Regions from separate parts of the Kitasatospora sp. NPDC092948 genome, predicted to be linked through region 2. Evidence: predicted binding sites of a transcription regulator. Region 2 holds the regulator's gene; the other holds the start of a gene.
The links. The regulator HrcA, encoded in region 2, represses chaperone genes, less so after heat shock. The targets are predictions, from matches to a motif close to TTNGCACTCNGNNNNNCNGAGTGCNAA.
Positions count from the first base shown of each region.

Region 1 (7,499 bases), on a different contig from region 2:
CCCGGTGCACCGGTGGACCTTCACCCGGACGGATGTCGGTTAGGCAACCGCGGAGCCGGTAGCGTTCGTCCGGAACATCGACACGTCTGTAGATCTGAAGAGCGGGGGACACCGGTGACGAACAGGGTCCGGATCGGTTACGCGGCGGGCGCGCTCGCCGTGCTGCTGGCGGCCAGTGGGTGCGGCAGCTCCGCGCCCGCCGCGAAGTCGGCCGCCCCTGCGCAGCCCGCCCCCGCCACCGCCGGTGCGCCGTCCGCCGCGCCGTCGGAGCCCGCGCAGGACACCGCCGGCGACGCCGCGTGGGCGAAGTGGGGCCTCAAGCCGCTGGCCAAGGCCCCCGCGGCGCCCGCCGACAAGCCGATCAAGCTGGCCAGGACCGGGACGGTGCCGGTGTTCAGCGAAGTCCCCACCCAGGACAAGGTCGTCTTCATCACCATCGACGACGGGGCCGAGAAGGACCCCAAGTTCGTCCAGATGCTCACCGACCTGAAGGTGCCGATCACGATGTTCCTGACCAAGGACATCGTCAAGAACGACTACGCCTACTTCAAGCCGCTCCAGGCGCTCGGCAACACCATTCAGAACCACACCGTCACCCACCCGCAGATGAGCAAGATCCCGGCTGCCAGGCAGAAGTTCGAGATCTGCGACGACCAGACCGCCCTCACCGAGCAGTACGGCACCGCCCCGTACCTGTTCCGCCCGCCGTTCGGCGACGGCGCGAACACCCCGACCCTGAACACCTCGGTGCAGGAGTGCGGGCCGCGCGCCATCGTGCTGTGGCGCGAATCCATGCAGATCCACGACATGCAGTACCAGGCCGCCGACAAGAAGCTGAAGAACGGCGACATCATCCTCGCCCACTTCCGCGGCCCGTCCGAGCTCAAGGGCGAGAGCATGACCGCGATGTTCGGCGAGATGCTCGCCCGCATCCAGGAACAGGGCTTCGCCGTCGCCCGCCTCGACGACTACATCGCCAAGCCCGCCGGCTGACCCAGCATCATCACCGGGCCGGCCGCGGTACGGGCCACGATCACCGTCACCGCGTTCGGCCCGGACGGCTTCAACTGCCGCCGCAGCTCCTCCGGGACCACCGACGCCCCGCGCTTCTTGATCACCACGGTGCCGATCCGGCGCTCCTTCACCAGCGCCTTCAACTTCTTGACGTTGTACGGCAGTACGTCGGTCAGCTCGTACGCGTGCGCGTACGGCGTCGGGTGCAGCTCGTCCGAGGTGACGTACGCGATCATCGGGTCGATCAGCCGGCCGTTCGTCAGCTCCACCACCTCGGCGACCATCCGGCCCCGGATCACCGCGCCGTCCGGCTCGTACAGGTACCGCCCCACCGCGCCCACCGGCGGATCCGGCAGCGCCCCGCCGGCCAGCGAGTGCGGGCCCGGCAGCAGCGTCGCCCGGTACGGCTCGGCCGCCGCGGTGCCGAACCACAGCACCGCCTCCTTGACCTCGCCCCGGTCCGACACCCACTCCGCCTCGGCGCCCTCCGGCACCAGCTCGTGCGGGATCCCCGGCGCCACCTTCAACGCCCCGAACGGGGTGCGCCGGGCCGCCTCCACCGCCCACGACAGCGGCGGCGAATACGCCTCCGGGTCGAACACCCGGCCGCGCGAGGTGCGCCGCGCAGGGTCGGTGAACACCGCGTCGAAGCCGTCCGTGTCGATGTCCGCGACGTCCGCGCAGCGCACCTCCACCAGCTCCGACACGCCCAGCGCCGCCGCGTTCGCCCGCGCCACCTCGCAGGTCAGCCCGTCCCGGTCCACGGCCAGCACCGCGATCCCGGCCCGGGCCAGCGCGATCGCGTCCCCGCCGATGCCGCAGCACAGGTCCGCCAGCCGCTTCACCCCGAGCGCCGCGAACCGCCCCGCCCGCCACTCGGCCACGCTGCGCCGGGTCGCCTGCTCCACCCCGTGCTGGGTGAAGTACATCGACCGGGCGTCCGCCCCGAACTTCGCCTCCGCCCGCTGCCGCAGCCGCGCCTGCTCGAACGCCGCCCGCACCAGCTCCGACGGGTACTCCCGCCGCAGCCGGGTCGCCAGCGCCAGCTCCTGATCCGCGGTGAACTCCCGCAACTCGGCCAGCAGCGCCTGCCCCTGCTCGGTCAGCAGCGCCCGGAACGACTCGATCTCCACCGCACCATTGTCCCCGCCCCGCTCACCGGCCGATCACCGAGAACATCGTCGACACCGTCGCCCCGCCCGCACCGCGCCCGGCCTCCCGGTCCGCGCCCAGGCCGAACGCCATCGCCACGGACGCGTACGGAACGGAGCTCAGCAGCAGCAGCACCGCCGGCGGGACCAGCCGGAGCGTGTGGAACACATCCCGCCGCACGGACGGTCGACGCTTCGTCATGGCGCAAGCCCGGCGCGGGAGTCGGTGCGGACGCCCGAGTGCCCGCACTCAATCGTGGATCTCGGTGCTGTCCCCGTTCTCGTCCCAGCGGTAGCACTTCCCGCCGCTGTAACAGGCTTCGTACGGCACGTGCTTCCTGGGCTTCGGCGGCTCCGCCGGCTGGTGCGGGTACAGCAGCACCGCCGCCGCCACCGCGCCCGCCATCAGCACCCCCTGCACCGCCGCCGGCCGCCACTGCCGCGCCAGCAGCAGGGCCAGCACGATCAGCGTCAGCACCCCCGCGACCACCAGGGCCGCCCGGAACGGGGTGTGGCTGGCCACGTGGTGCCGGACCGGCGTCCCGTCCGCCTGGTGGCGCAGCGGCCCGTACGGGTGCGAGATCCCCATCAGCCAGTACGCCACGCCCGCCGCTGCCAGCAGCAGCGCGTCCAGCAGGACCAGCAGTGCCACCAGCCCGTGGAACCCGTGCTGCGGCTCCCCGGCGTCCTCCCCCGACTCCGTCATGCGGGCATTGTTCCAACGGGGAACGTATGTTCGGGTAGAAAACCCGGAATCCCGGGCCGGACCGAAACTCCGACACGACGTCGTTGGCACTCTGGTTGACTGAGTGCTAACGGCGTCCTAAGGTCGTTCCTGGCACTCCCCCCAGGGGGAGTGCTAACGCGAAGATGCGTGCCTGACCCCCGCGACGGCAGCTGCGCACCCTCGTCCACCTACCTGTAAGACAACCCCGTAATCTCCGAAGGGGAGCTCGGACGTGACCACCAGCAGCAAGGTTGCCATCAAGCCGCTCGAGGACCGCATTGTGGTCCAGCCGCTCGACGCCGAGACCACCACCGCCTCCGGCCTGGTGATCCCGGACACTGCCAAGGAGAAGCCCCAGGAGGGCGTCGTCCTGGCCGTCGGCCCGGGCCGCTTCGAGGACGGCCAGCGTCTGCCGCTCGACGTCGCCGTCGGTGACATCGTCCTGTACTCGAAGTACGGCGGCACCGAGGTGAAGTACCAGGGCGAGGAGTACCTCGTCCTCTCGGCTCGCGACGTTCTCGCCATCATCGAGAAGTAAGACGTCCCAGCCCGCCCCGGATCCGTGTCAGCACTGACAGGGGCCCGGGGCGCGGTTGTTGCTCCACGTACGCAGACCACACCCTGAGGAAACGGGACCATGGCGAAGACCCTGCAGTTCGACGAGGACGCCCGCCGCTCGCTGGAGCGCGGCGTCAACAAGCTGGCCGACACCGTCAAGGTGACCATCGGCCCCAAGGGCCGCAACGTCGTCATCGACAAGAAGTTCGGCGCCCCCACCATCACCAACGACGGTGTGACCATCGCCCGCGAGGTCGAGCTCGACGACCCGTACGAGAACCTCGGCGCGCAGCTGGTCAAGGAGGTCGCCACCAAGACCAACGACGTCGCGGGTGACGGCACCACCACCGCCACCGTGCTGGCCCAGGCCCTGGTCAACGAGGGCCTGCGCAACGTCGCCGCCGGCGCCGGCCCGGCCGCCCTGAAGAAGGGCATCGACAAGGCCGTCGCCGCCGTCTCCGAGCACCTGCTGTCCGTCGCCCGCGAGATCGAGGGCAAGGACGACATCGCCGCCGTCGCGTCCCTCTCCGCCCAGGACACCCAGGTCGGCGAGCTGATCGCCGAGGCGATCGACAAGGTCGGCAAGGACGGTGTCATCACCGTCGAGGAGTCCAACACCTTCGGCGTCGAGCTCGAGTTCACCGAGGGCATGCAGTTCGACAAGGGCTACCTGTCGCCGTACTTCGTCACCGACGCGGAGCGCCAGGAAGCCGTCCTGGAGGACCCGTACATCCTGATCAACCAGGGCAAGATCTCCAGCATCCAGGAGCTCCTGCCGCTGCTGGAGAAGGTGCTGCAGGCCGGCGGCTCCCGCCCGCTGCTGATCATCGCCGAGGACGTCGACGGCGAGGCCCTCTCCACCCTGGTGGTCAACAAGATCCGCGGCACCTTCAACGCGGTCGCGGTCAAGGCCCCCGGCTTCGGCGACCGCCGCAAGGCCATCCTCGGCGACATCGCCACCCTCACCGGCGGCCAGGTCATCTCCGAGGAGGTCGGCCTCAAGCTCGACCAGGTCGGCCTGGACGTGCTGGGCTCCGCCCGCCGCATCACCGTCACCAAGGACGAGACCATCGTCGTCGACGGCGCCGGCGCGAGCGACGCGGTCGCCGGCCGGGTCGCCCAGATCAAGGCCGAGATCGCCAACACCGACTCCGACTGGGACCGCGAGAAGCTCCAGGAGCGCCTCGCCAAGCTGGCCGGCGGCGTCTGCGTGATCAAGGTCGGCGCGGCCACCGAGGTCGAGCTCAAGGAGCGCAAGCACCGTCTGGAGGACGCCATCTCCGCGACCCGCGCCGCGGTCGAGGAGGGCATCGTCGCCGGTGGCGGCGCCTCGCTGGTGCACGCCGCGAAGGTCCTGGAGGACGGCCTCGGCCTGTCCGGCGACGAGGCCACCGGTGTCGCGGTCGTCCGCCGCGCCCTGGTCGAGCCGCTGCGCTGGATCGCCCAGAACGCCGGCCTCGAGGGCTACGTCATCACCTCCAAGGTCTCCGAGCTGGAGGCCGGCCAGGGCTACAACGCCGCCACCGGCGAGTACGGCGACCTGGTCAAGGCCGGCGTCATCGACCCGGTCAAGGTCACCCGCTCCGCCCTGGAGAACGCCGCCTCCATCGCCTCCCTCCTCCTCACCACCGAGACCCTCGTGGTCGAGAAGAAGGAAGAGGAAGACGCCGCGGGCCACGGCCACTCGCACGGCGGGCACGGCCACAGCCACTGAAGCGCTCGGCCGCTGGGCGGTAGGCACTGAAGGGGCGCGAGGAACTGCGCGACTGGCCCTGCACTCTCGTAGTGCGGGGCTCGGACCGCCAGGACCTCGCGCCCCTTCTGCGTGTGCGGATGTGGGTGGGGCTGGACGAGGGTGGTCGAGGGCGGACGGTTGCCTGGTTGGTCGCGCAGTTCCCCGCGCCCCTGATTTCGCACCCGCTCGCGCCCCTGTCTGCCCGCCGCCTGCTCCCGGCCCCCTAAGGTTGATGGCGTGATTGAAGCCCGCCACCTCCGTGTCCTGCATGCCGTCGCCCGGACGGGGTCGTTCTCCGCTGCGGCGCGGGAGCTGGGCTGCACGCAGCCTGCGGTGAGCCAGCAGATGAAGGCGCTGGAGAAGGCGGTGGACACGCCGCTGGTGGTGCGGTCGGGGCGGGAGATGCAGCTGAGCGAGGCCGGCCGGGTGCTGTTGAAGCACGCGAACGGGATCCTCGCGGGGCTGTCCGCCGCGGAGGAGGAGGTCGCGGCGATCGCGGGGCTGCGGGCGGGCCGGGTGCGGCTGGTCTCGTTCCCGACGGCGAGTTCGACGTTGGTGCCGCGGTCGGTGGCGCAGGTGCGGGCCGCGCATCCGGGGGTGCGGGTGTCGCTGGTGGAGGCGGAGCCGCCGCAGGCGTTGGCGATGCTGCGGGGCGGCGAGTGCGAGGTGGCGCTGGCGTTCCGGTACCCGGACTCGCAGGGCGGTCTGAGTCTGCCGTCGCCGCACGCGACGCTGCGGGAGGCCCGCGCGGAGGCGACGTTGGAGGCGGCGGCGACGGCCGCCGCGAACGACTGGTCCGAGCTGGTGGTGCGCCCGCTGCTGGACGATCCGCTGGTGGGGCTGGTGCCGGCCGGGCATCCGCTGGCGGGCCGGGGCGAGGGCGAGCCGGTGGATCTCGCGGAGCTGGCGAAGGAGCAGTGGATCGCCGGCTGCCCGCAGTGCCGGGGGCATCTGGTGGAGCTGTGCACGGACGCGGGCTTCGCGCCGGCGATCGAGTTCGCCACGGACGACTATCCGGCGGTGGTGGGCCTGGTGGGCGCGGGTCTGGGGGTGGCGGTGCTGCCGGGCCTGGCGCTGGAGTCGGTGCGGCACCCGGGTGTGGCGGCGGTGCCGGTGCGGGTCGCGTCGGGGGAGCCGGCACGGCGCGAGGTGGTGGCGCTGACCCTGCCGGACCTGGCAGGGGTTCCGGCGGTGGAGCTGATGCTGGACCAGCTCGCGGCGGCGGCCGCCGCCCGCTGAGGCGTCCGCGCCGCCTGGGGAGGGGCGGCGCAACGCATACAGGGAAACGTTTCTTCAGCTGCCTGATGTCCGGTGCCGCGATTCGCGACGGGGGCATCCGCGGCCGCTCATCGGGCGTTCAGTGGCGGACGGTCTGCGGCATCGCCAGCGGGACCTGGACCAGCCGGTTGCGGGAACGGCCGAGCAGCTCCTCGCGCTCGTCCTCGGTCATGCCGCCCCAGACCCCGTAGGGCTCGCGGACGGCGAGGGCGTGGGCCGCGCACTGGGCGCGTACCGGGCAGCGCATGCAGACCTCCTTGGCGCTCGCCTCGCGGGAGGTCCGGGCCGCGCCGCGTTCGCCCTCGGGGTGGAAGAACAGGGAACTGTCGACGCCGCGGCAGGCGGCGGAGAGCTGCCAGTCCCAGAGGTCTGCGTTGGGGCCTGGGAGGCGGGAGAAATCTGCCATGGCTCTTCCCTTCAAGGGCGCCGGACCTGGCGGCTCGGACGGGGTCGCACCGGCGAGGCTGCACGGGACCGATACGGACACCTGGAAATATGACTTACACCCAACTACACGGACAAGTCACCCACAGTCCGACACAACAGTCAATGACCTAACGGAAGCTATAAAAACGGACAAACGGTGCAATAGGTTTTGAGTCGCACCGCTCCCCGATCGGACCTCCGGCGGGGCGCGGACCGTGACCGGAAGGCGTGCGCGGCGCGGGCACCGCGCGCGAGCTGCACAAAAGTGCGGCGTGTGCACCGCGAGGTAGCTCTTGTGTGATGGGTTGGCCACGTACAGTGGTGGAGATGGACCTGAAGCCGTAACTCATTCGAGTGACGGTCGTTGGATGTACGGAGGCGGTCAGCGGGTAGGGCATCGGAATCGGTCGCGGGAGCGAGGCGATCGGAACGGCGTCAGTTCCCGGCGGCCGTGTCGGAGAGGTTCGTACCAGCCAGGAGGCTCAACGTGACGCGGATCAGCTGCGGAGGACGGTCATGACATCCGTACTCGTCTGCGACGATTCCCCGCTCGCCCGGGAGGCACTGCGCCGTGCGGTGGCGACCGTGCCCGGCGTGGATCGGGTGACCA
Region 1 covers NZ_JBIVPU010000002.1:173,255-180,753, reverse strand. Annotated here, with positions in the region: gene ACIQF6_RS05420 (hypothetical protein) at 1-43, shown strand, start outside; gene ACIQF6_RS05415 (polysaccharide deacetylase family protein) at 115-993, shown strand; gene ACIQF6_RS05410 (methyltransferase domain-containing protein) at 969-2,147, opposite strand; gene ACIQF6_RS05405 (hypothetical protein) at 2,170-2,367, opposite strand; gene ACIQF6_RS05400 (hypothetical protein) at 2,416-2,871, opposite strand; gene groES (co-chaperone GroES) at 3,125-3,430, shown strand; gene groL (chaperonin GroEL) at 3,530-5,164, shown strand; gene ACIQF6_RS05385 (LysR family transcriptional regulator) at 5,423-6,424, shown strand; gene ACIQF6_RS05380 (WhiB family transcriptional regulator) at 6,543-6,869, opposite strand; gene ACIQF6_RS05375 (response regulator transcription factor) at 7,406-7,499, shown strand, end outside.
Region 1: the regulator HrcA is predicted to act here: its motif matches at 2,955-2,981, upstream of groES (co-chaperone GroES).

Region 2 (7,499 bases):
CCCCGCAGAACCCGGTCGCCGCCTCCTCCACCACCAGATCCCGCTCCGCCGCCACCTCCGGCGCGGGCTGCTGCCGCTTCCACGGCGGGGTCAGATCCGGCCCGTACTCCCTGCTGCGCATGCCCCGCAGTCTACGAAACCGCCCCCGACGCCCCGTCAGCCGATGTACGCCGCCGCCGTCGACAGCACCTCGACGATCCGTTCGCCGACCGTCGCTCCGTGCGGAACCGTCCGTACCTCCGCGTCGCCCCACCGCGAGCGGACACCCCGGACCGTCAGCAGATGCACCACCCGCAGCGTGCGCAGGGTGTTGGACACCTCGCCGGGCACCGGCCCGGGCTGCCCGGCGGCGAACACCTCGGCCACCGGGTCCAGCCAGCCGACGGCCCGGCGTTCCGTCAGCTCGGGGCGGGTCAGCGTCAGGGCGAGCGCGAAGCCGAGGCGGTCATCCTCCATCGCGTCGAAGACGTGCCCGGTGGGAGCGAGCAGGCGGGCCGCGCCGAGGGAGAGCAACGGCTCCGGGCGGACATCCGGGTGCTGCCCGAAGGCGGCCAGCAGGTCGGCGCCGTGCGCGACGGCGTGCAGCCAGCCCAGTTCGGGGTGGTGGCCGCGCAGGTCGCTCTCGGCCGGGTACCAGCGGGCGAACGCGGCGAGCCACTCGGCGCGCAGCGTCCCGGCCCGGACCAGCCGGGCAAGGACGAGTGGGGCGAACGTCCGGGCCTGGATCTCGGGGTCCTCGAAGCGGGCCGCCATCGCGTCGCCGAGTGCCAGCCGCCGTTCCTCGGGCAGCCCGGGCACCCAGTCGGCCAGCCGGGAGTACGCGCGTTCGTCGCGTTCCACCGGGTCGGGCGAGCGCAGTGCCTCGGCTACGGCGGCCAGCTCGGCGTCGGACGGGTCCCGGTCGGGCAGGGCGGTCCAGTCGATCATGGGCCACCACCCTAGGAACGTTCCGGGGAGCTGTCAGCCCTCCAGCCCGGGAGCGCCCCAGACCGGGAACCAGCGGGAGAGGTCGGACTCGATGCGCAGGTCGTTGCGGAGCAGGTTGGAGATCTCGATCTCCAGGGGGTTGTTGCGCTTCTCCTGGCCGGGCAGTTTGCACATCGGGTAGAAGGTGCCGCGCTTGTAGAGGTAGACCAGGCCGAGCGAGCGGCCCTCGTGGTCGCGGAAGGCGACGATCGAGCAGAGGAGTTGGGGGCCGAAGCCGTTGGCCTCCAGTTCGCTGTTGACCGCGTGCAGGTCGTTGACCAGGTCGGGGAGTTCCTCGGGGGTGTGCCGGGCGAGCAGCCAGGAGTAGCCGTAGTCGTCGCGGGAGGCTTCGACGGGGGTGCCGCCGCGTTCGGTGTCGGCGTCGAGGAGCGCTCGGACCTGCTGCTGGACTTCGGCGAACGCGCCGCCCTCGACGGCGGCGAAGCACACCGAGCCGAGGCCGGTGGGGCGGAATCCGGTGGCGGCCTGCAGGGTGAGCGCGGCCGAGGGGATGCCGAACAGCTGGTCGAGGTCCGGCTTCACGGGCTTGCTGCGGCCGAACAGGGCGTCCAGGAATCCCACGGGGTCGAGCTCCTTGCGTCGGGGGTCGGGAAGAGGTCACTGCCCGAGTTCGGCGGAGATCTTCGACAGCTGCGCGAGCCGCTGCTCCAGCGACGGGTGGGTGGAGAACAGCTGCGCGGCGGTCTCCTTGGCGCTCAGCGCGGGCGCGAAGTAGAAGGCGTTGTAGGGCTGGGCCTTGCGCAGGTCCTCGGTCGGGATGGCGGCGATCTGGCCGGTCACCTTGGTCAGCGCGGAGGCGAGTGCGCTGGGCCGCCCGGTCAGCTGGGCGGCGGCCCGGTCGGCGGCGAGTTCGCGGTAACGGGAGAGCAGCCTGGTGAGCAGGAAGCTGATCGCGTACACCACCATCGAGGCCAGCGGGACGAGGATCATCGCGATGGCGGCGTTGGAGTCGTTGCTGTTGCGGTTGCCGCCGCCCATCATTCCGCCGTAGAGCGCGATCCGGGTCATCGCGCCGGCCAGTACGCCGAGGAAGCCGGCCACCGTCATCACCGCCACGTCCCGGTGCGCGACGTGCGAGAGCTCGTGGGCGAGGACGCCCTCCAGTTCCTCCGGTTCCAGCCGGCGCAGCAGGCCGGTGGTCACGCAGATGACCGCGTTCTCCGGGTTCCGGCCGGTGGCGAAGGCGTTCGGCATGTCGTTGCGGGCGACCGCGACCCGCGGTTTGGGCATGTCGGCGAGCGCGCACAGCCGGTCCACCGCGCCGTGCAGCTGCGGGAACTCCTCGGGGGAGACCTGGTGGGCGCCCATCGCCCGTTCGGTGATCTTGTCGGAGAACCAGAACTGGGCGACGAACAGGCCGCCGGCGATCAGCACCACCAGCGGCCAGGCGCCGCGCAGCAGCACGATCAGCAGCCCGGTGAAGCCGACGTAGAGCAGGCCGATCAAGAACATGGTGGTGACCATCCGACCGGTCAGGCCGCGGTCGGGGGTGAACCGGGAGTGCTGTCGTGACGCCGACATCGCTGCTCCTCCTTCGCCTCTTCGCCTTCGATGCTGCCACTGGCAGGGCCCGTAGGCACCATCCGAAACGATGGGAATCCGATGGGAATGCGGCTCGGGCGGCCCCCGGGCATCGGCCGGTCCGGTATTCGGTCGAGGATCACGTGGGCGGACCGTTCCTGCCATCAGGCCCGGGCCGTACACTGGCAGGTACGGTTCTGGCACTCTGCCCAGTTGAGTGCCAGAGTTGATCGACCACCGGTTCAACGGACGACGACGGAGGTGCGTGCCCCATGCCGGACGACGGCAAGACCGACGGCCGCCTGATCGACCCCCGTTCGTCCGTGCGCCCACTGGACGAGCGTCGGCTCGCCGTGCTGCGCGCGATCGTCCAGGACTACGTGGGCACCGAGGAGCCGGTCGGCTCCAAGGCCCTGGTGGAGCGCCACAACCTGGGCGTCTCGCCGGCCACGGTGCGCAACGACATGGCGGCGCTGGAGGAGGACGGGTTCATCCACCAGCCGCACACCAGTGCGGGGCGGATCCCGACCGACAAGGGCTACCGCCTGTTCGTCGACCGCCTCGCCGAGGTGAAGCCGATGACGGCTCCGGAGCGCCGGGCGATCCGGCACTTCCTGGAGGGCGCGGTCGACCTGGACGACGTGGTGGCCCGTACGGTGCGGCTGCTGGCGCAGCTGACCCGGCAGGTCGCGGTGGTCCAGTACCCGTCGCTGACCCGTTCCACGGTGCGGCACATCGAACTGGTGTCGCTGACCCCGACCAAGCTGATGCTGGTGCTGATCACCAACACCGGCCGGGTCGAGCAGCGGATGGTGGACTGTCCCGGCCCGGTCGGCGAGGCCCTGCTGGGAGACCTGCGGGCCAGGCTCAACGGCATGGCGGGCGGCTGTCGGCTGCCCGAGGTGCCTACTCTGCTGGAGGACCTGCCGGCCGGTTTCGAACCGGCCGACCGGCCTTCGGTCAGCACCGTGCTGACCGTCCTTTTCGAAACGCTCGCCGAACAGAACGAGGAACGGATCATGCTGGCGGGCACCGCCAACCTGACTCGTTTCGGCCATGACTTCCCCCTGTCCATCCGTCCGGTGCTGGAGGCACTGGAGGAGCAGGTGGTGCTGCTGCGCCTGCTGGGTGAGACCGCGGACTCCGCGATGACGGTCCGGATCGGTCACGAGATCGCCTACGAGGGCCTGAATTCCACGTCGGTGGTCTCCGTCGGTTACGGTTCGGGCGACCAGAGCGTGGCAAAGCTGGGTGTGATCGGTCCGACCCGGATGGATTACCCGGGCACAATGGGGGCGGTGCGAGCGGTGGCACGGTACGTCGGCCAGATCCTGGCCGAGTCATAGCAAGGTTGCGTGAGACCCTCACGCAGCCCTCGCAAGCACTTCTAGAGGCGGAACAAACCGGAGCATTTGGTGGCCACGGACTACTACGCGGTACTCGGCGTCCGACGCGACGCGGGGCAGGACGAGATCAAGAAGGCGTTCCGGCGCCTCGCCCGTGAACTGCACCCGGACGTCAACCCGGACCCGAAGACGCAGGAGCGGTTCAAGGAGATCAACGCCGCCTACGAGGTGCTCTCCGATCCGCAGAAGCGTCAGGTCTACGACCTCGGTGGCGACCCGCTGTCGCCGAACGGCGGCGGTGCGGGCGGCTTCGGTGCCGGGGCGGCCGGGTTCGGCTTCTCGGACATCATGGACGCCTTCTTCGGCGCCGCGACCGGCCAGCGCGGCCCGCGTTCGCGCACCCGCCGCGGTCAGGACGCGATGATCCGACTGGAGATCACCCTGGAGGAGGCCGCATTCGGCACCACCAAGGAACTCCAGGTCGACACCGCCGTCACCTGCACCACGTGCAGCGGTGAGGGCGCCGCACCCGGCACCTCCGCGCAGACCTGTGACATGTGTCGCGGCAAGGGCGAGGTCTCCCAGGTCACCCGGTCCTTCCTGGGCCAGGTCATGACCTCCCGTCCCTGCCCGCAGTGCCAGGGCTTCGGCACCGTCGTCCCGACCCCGTGCCCGGAGTGCGCGGGCGACGGCCGGGTCCGGGCCCGCCGCACCCTCACGGTGAAGATCCCCGCCGGTGTCGACAACGGCACCCGGATCCAGCTGGCCGGCGAGGGCGAGGTCGGCCCCGGCGGCGGCCCGGCCGGCGACCTGTACGTGGAGATCGCCGAGACCAGCCACGCCGTCTTCCAGCGCCGCGGCGACGACCTGCACTGCACGGTCACCATCCCGATGACGGCCGCCGCGCTCGGCACCCAGGTCCCGCTGCAGACCCTGGACGGCCTGGAGGAGGTCGACATCCGGCCCGGCACCCAGTCCGGCCAGTCGATCCCGCTGCACGGTCGCGGCATCACGCATCTGCGCGGCGGCGGCCGGGGCGACCTGATAGTGCACGTCGAGGTGCAGACGCCCACCAAGCTCGACCCCGAGCAGGAGGAGCTGCTGCGGCGGCTCGCCGTGATCCGCGGCGAGGAGCGGCCCTCCGGCCAGTTCGCGCCCGGTCAGCAGGGCCTGTTCTCCCGGCTGAAGGACGCCTTCAACGGCCGGTGAGACCTGTTCCTTCCGGGCCGGGAGCGGTGCATGCCGCTCCCGGTCCGGGTTTTTTGTTGTCCGCTCCGTGAGAGGGTTCCTGTTCCGATGACCGCACCGGTGTTCGTCGTCGACGACCTGACGGGCGCCGCACCCGGCGCCACCGTCCGCCTCGACGGCCCCGAAGGGCGGCACGCCGTCGCCGTCAAGCGCCTGGAGCCCGGCGAGGCCGTCACCCTCGCCGACGGGCACGGCCTCGGCGCGGACGGCACCGTCGCCGCGGTGCACGGCAAGGACGCGCTGGACGTGCTGGTCGCCGCCGTCCGCGAGGAGGCTGTGCCCGCGCCCCGGATCACCGTCGTCCAGGCGCTGCCCAAGGGCGACCGCGGCGAACTCGCCGTCGAGACGATGACCGAGGTCGGCGTCGACGCGGTGGTGCCGTGGGCGGCCTCCAGGTGCATCACCCAGTGGAAGGGCGACCGCGGCACGAAGGCCCTCGCCAAGTGGCGGGCCACCGCGCGCGAGGCGGGCAAGCAGGCCCGACGGCTGCGCTTCCCCGAGGTGCACGAGCCGATGACCACCCGACAGCTGCTGCCCCTGCTCTCCGCGGCCTCCTTCGCCGCCGTCCTGCACGAGGACGGCTCGCTGCCGCTGGCCACGGCCGAGCTGCCCGCCGCCGGCGAGATCGTGCTGATCGTCGGACCGGAGGGCGGGGTCTCCCCGGAGGAGCTCGCCGCTTTCGCCGAGGCCGGAGCGAAGCCCTACCGCCTCGGGCCGTCCGTCCTGCGCACCTCGACGGCGGGCGTCGCGGCGGGCGCGCTGCTGCTCGGCCGTACCGGCCGTTGGGGGTAGGGGCCAAGGAGCGCACCGACAGGGGCGCGGGGAACTGCGCGACAAGCGCAGACCACGTCCGCAAGGTCGCGATCAAGTGCAGGTCATTCTCTTGCGTCGCGATCTTGCGGATGTGATGCGTTCCCCTTCGCGCAGTTCCCCGCGCCCCTGGCTTCGCGCCCACCTGCTCTCGCGAGTCCTCCCGCGCCCCTGGTTATTTCTCCTCCGCCCGCTGTGCGCCCGTTCTAGGGTGGCCGGGTGACCGATTCGACGCGCGGGTACCTGCGCCACCCCCATCTGCATGGCGATGTTGTCGCCTTCGTTGCCGAGGACGATGTCTGGCTGGCCCCCGTCGAGGGCGGGCGGGCGTGGCGGTTGACGGCGGATCAGGTGCCGGTCGGCGCCGTGCGCTTCTCGCCGGACGGGCGGACGGTGGCGTGGACGTCGCACCGGGACGGGGCGCCGGAGGTGCATGTCGCGCCGGCGGCCGGCGGGCAGGCCCGGCGGCTGACGTACTGGGGGAGCACGTTCACGGCGCTGGTGGGGTGGAGCGCCGACGGCCGCCCGCTCGCGATCACCACCGGCGGGCAGGAGACGATCCGCCGGACGTGGGCGTTCGCGGTGCCGCTGGACGGCGGTGAGCCGGAGCGGCTGCCGTACGGGCCGATCGGGGCGTTGGCGTTCGAGCCGGTGCCGCCGGGGGCGACCGGCGGGCGGGTGCTGCTGGGGACGCACAACCGGGAGGCCGCGCACTGGAAGCGCTACCGGGGCGGCCGGGCCGGCAAGTTGTGGATCGGGGCGGCCGAGTTCGAGCGGCTGCACGCCGAGCTGGACGGCCAGCTGGAGTGCCCGATGTGGGTGGGCGACCGGGTGGCGTTCCTGTCCGACCACGAGGGCGTCGGCCGGCTGTACTCCAGCCTCCCGGACGGCACCGATCTGCGGGCGCACAGCCCGGCGGACACCGGGTTCTACGCCCGGCAGGCGTCCACCGACGGCACCCGGGTGATCTGGCAGAGCGCCGGCGACCTGTGGCTGCTGGACGACCTGGAGGGCGCCGAGCCGCGCCGGCTGGACATCGACCTGGCCGGTCCGCGCAGCAGCCGCCGGCCGCACCCGACCCGCGCCGACGGGCAGGTGGAGTCCGCCGCCGCGGACCGCACCGGCCGGGCCGCGGCCGTGGTGGTGCGCGGCACCGTGCACTGGGTGACGCACCGCGAGGGCCCGTCCCGGGTGCTGGACGAGACGCCGGGCGTGCGCAACCGGCTGGCCCAGGTGGTCCCCGGCGAGGACGGCGCGCAGGGCGCGGTGTGGGTGACGGACGCCGACGGCGACGACGCGATCGCGTACGCGCCGTCGGTGCTCGGTGCGGAGCGCCGCCGGCTGGCGTCCGGTCAGCTCGGCCGGGTGCGGGCGCTGACGGTCTCGCCGGACGGTCGGCAGCTCGCGGTCGCCTCGCACGACGGCCGGCTGCTGCTGGTGGCGCTCAGCGACGGCGCCGTGCACGAGCTGGCGCGCAGCGGCGACGGCGAGGTCAGCGGGCCGGTGTTCAGCCCGGACTCGGGCTGGCTGGCCTGGTCGCAGCCGGTGCTCGGGCCGTGGTCGCTGCGCCAGATCATGCTGGCGGAC
Region 2 covers NZ_JBIVPU010000004.1:127,201-134,699, forward strand. Annotated here, with positions in the region: gene ACIQF6_RS14115 (DUF3097 domain-containing protein) at 1-121, opposite strand, end outside; gene ACIQF6_RS14120 (DUF2785 domain-containing protein) at 157-927, opposite strand; gene ACIQF6_RS14125 (hypothetical protein) at 961-1,548, opposite strand; gene htpX (zinc metalloprotease HtpX) at 1,585-2,508, opposite strand; gene hrcA (heat-inducible transcriptional repressor HrcA) at 2,781-3,854, shown strand; gene dnaJ (molecular chaperone DnaJ) at 3,924-5,063, shown strand; gene ACIQF6_RS14145 (16S rRNA (uracil(1498)-N(3))-methyltransferase) at 5,151-5,894, shown strand; gene ACIQF6_RS14150 (PDZ domain-containing protein) at 6,132-7,499, shown strand, end outside.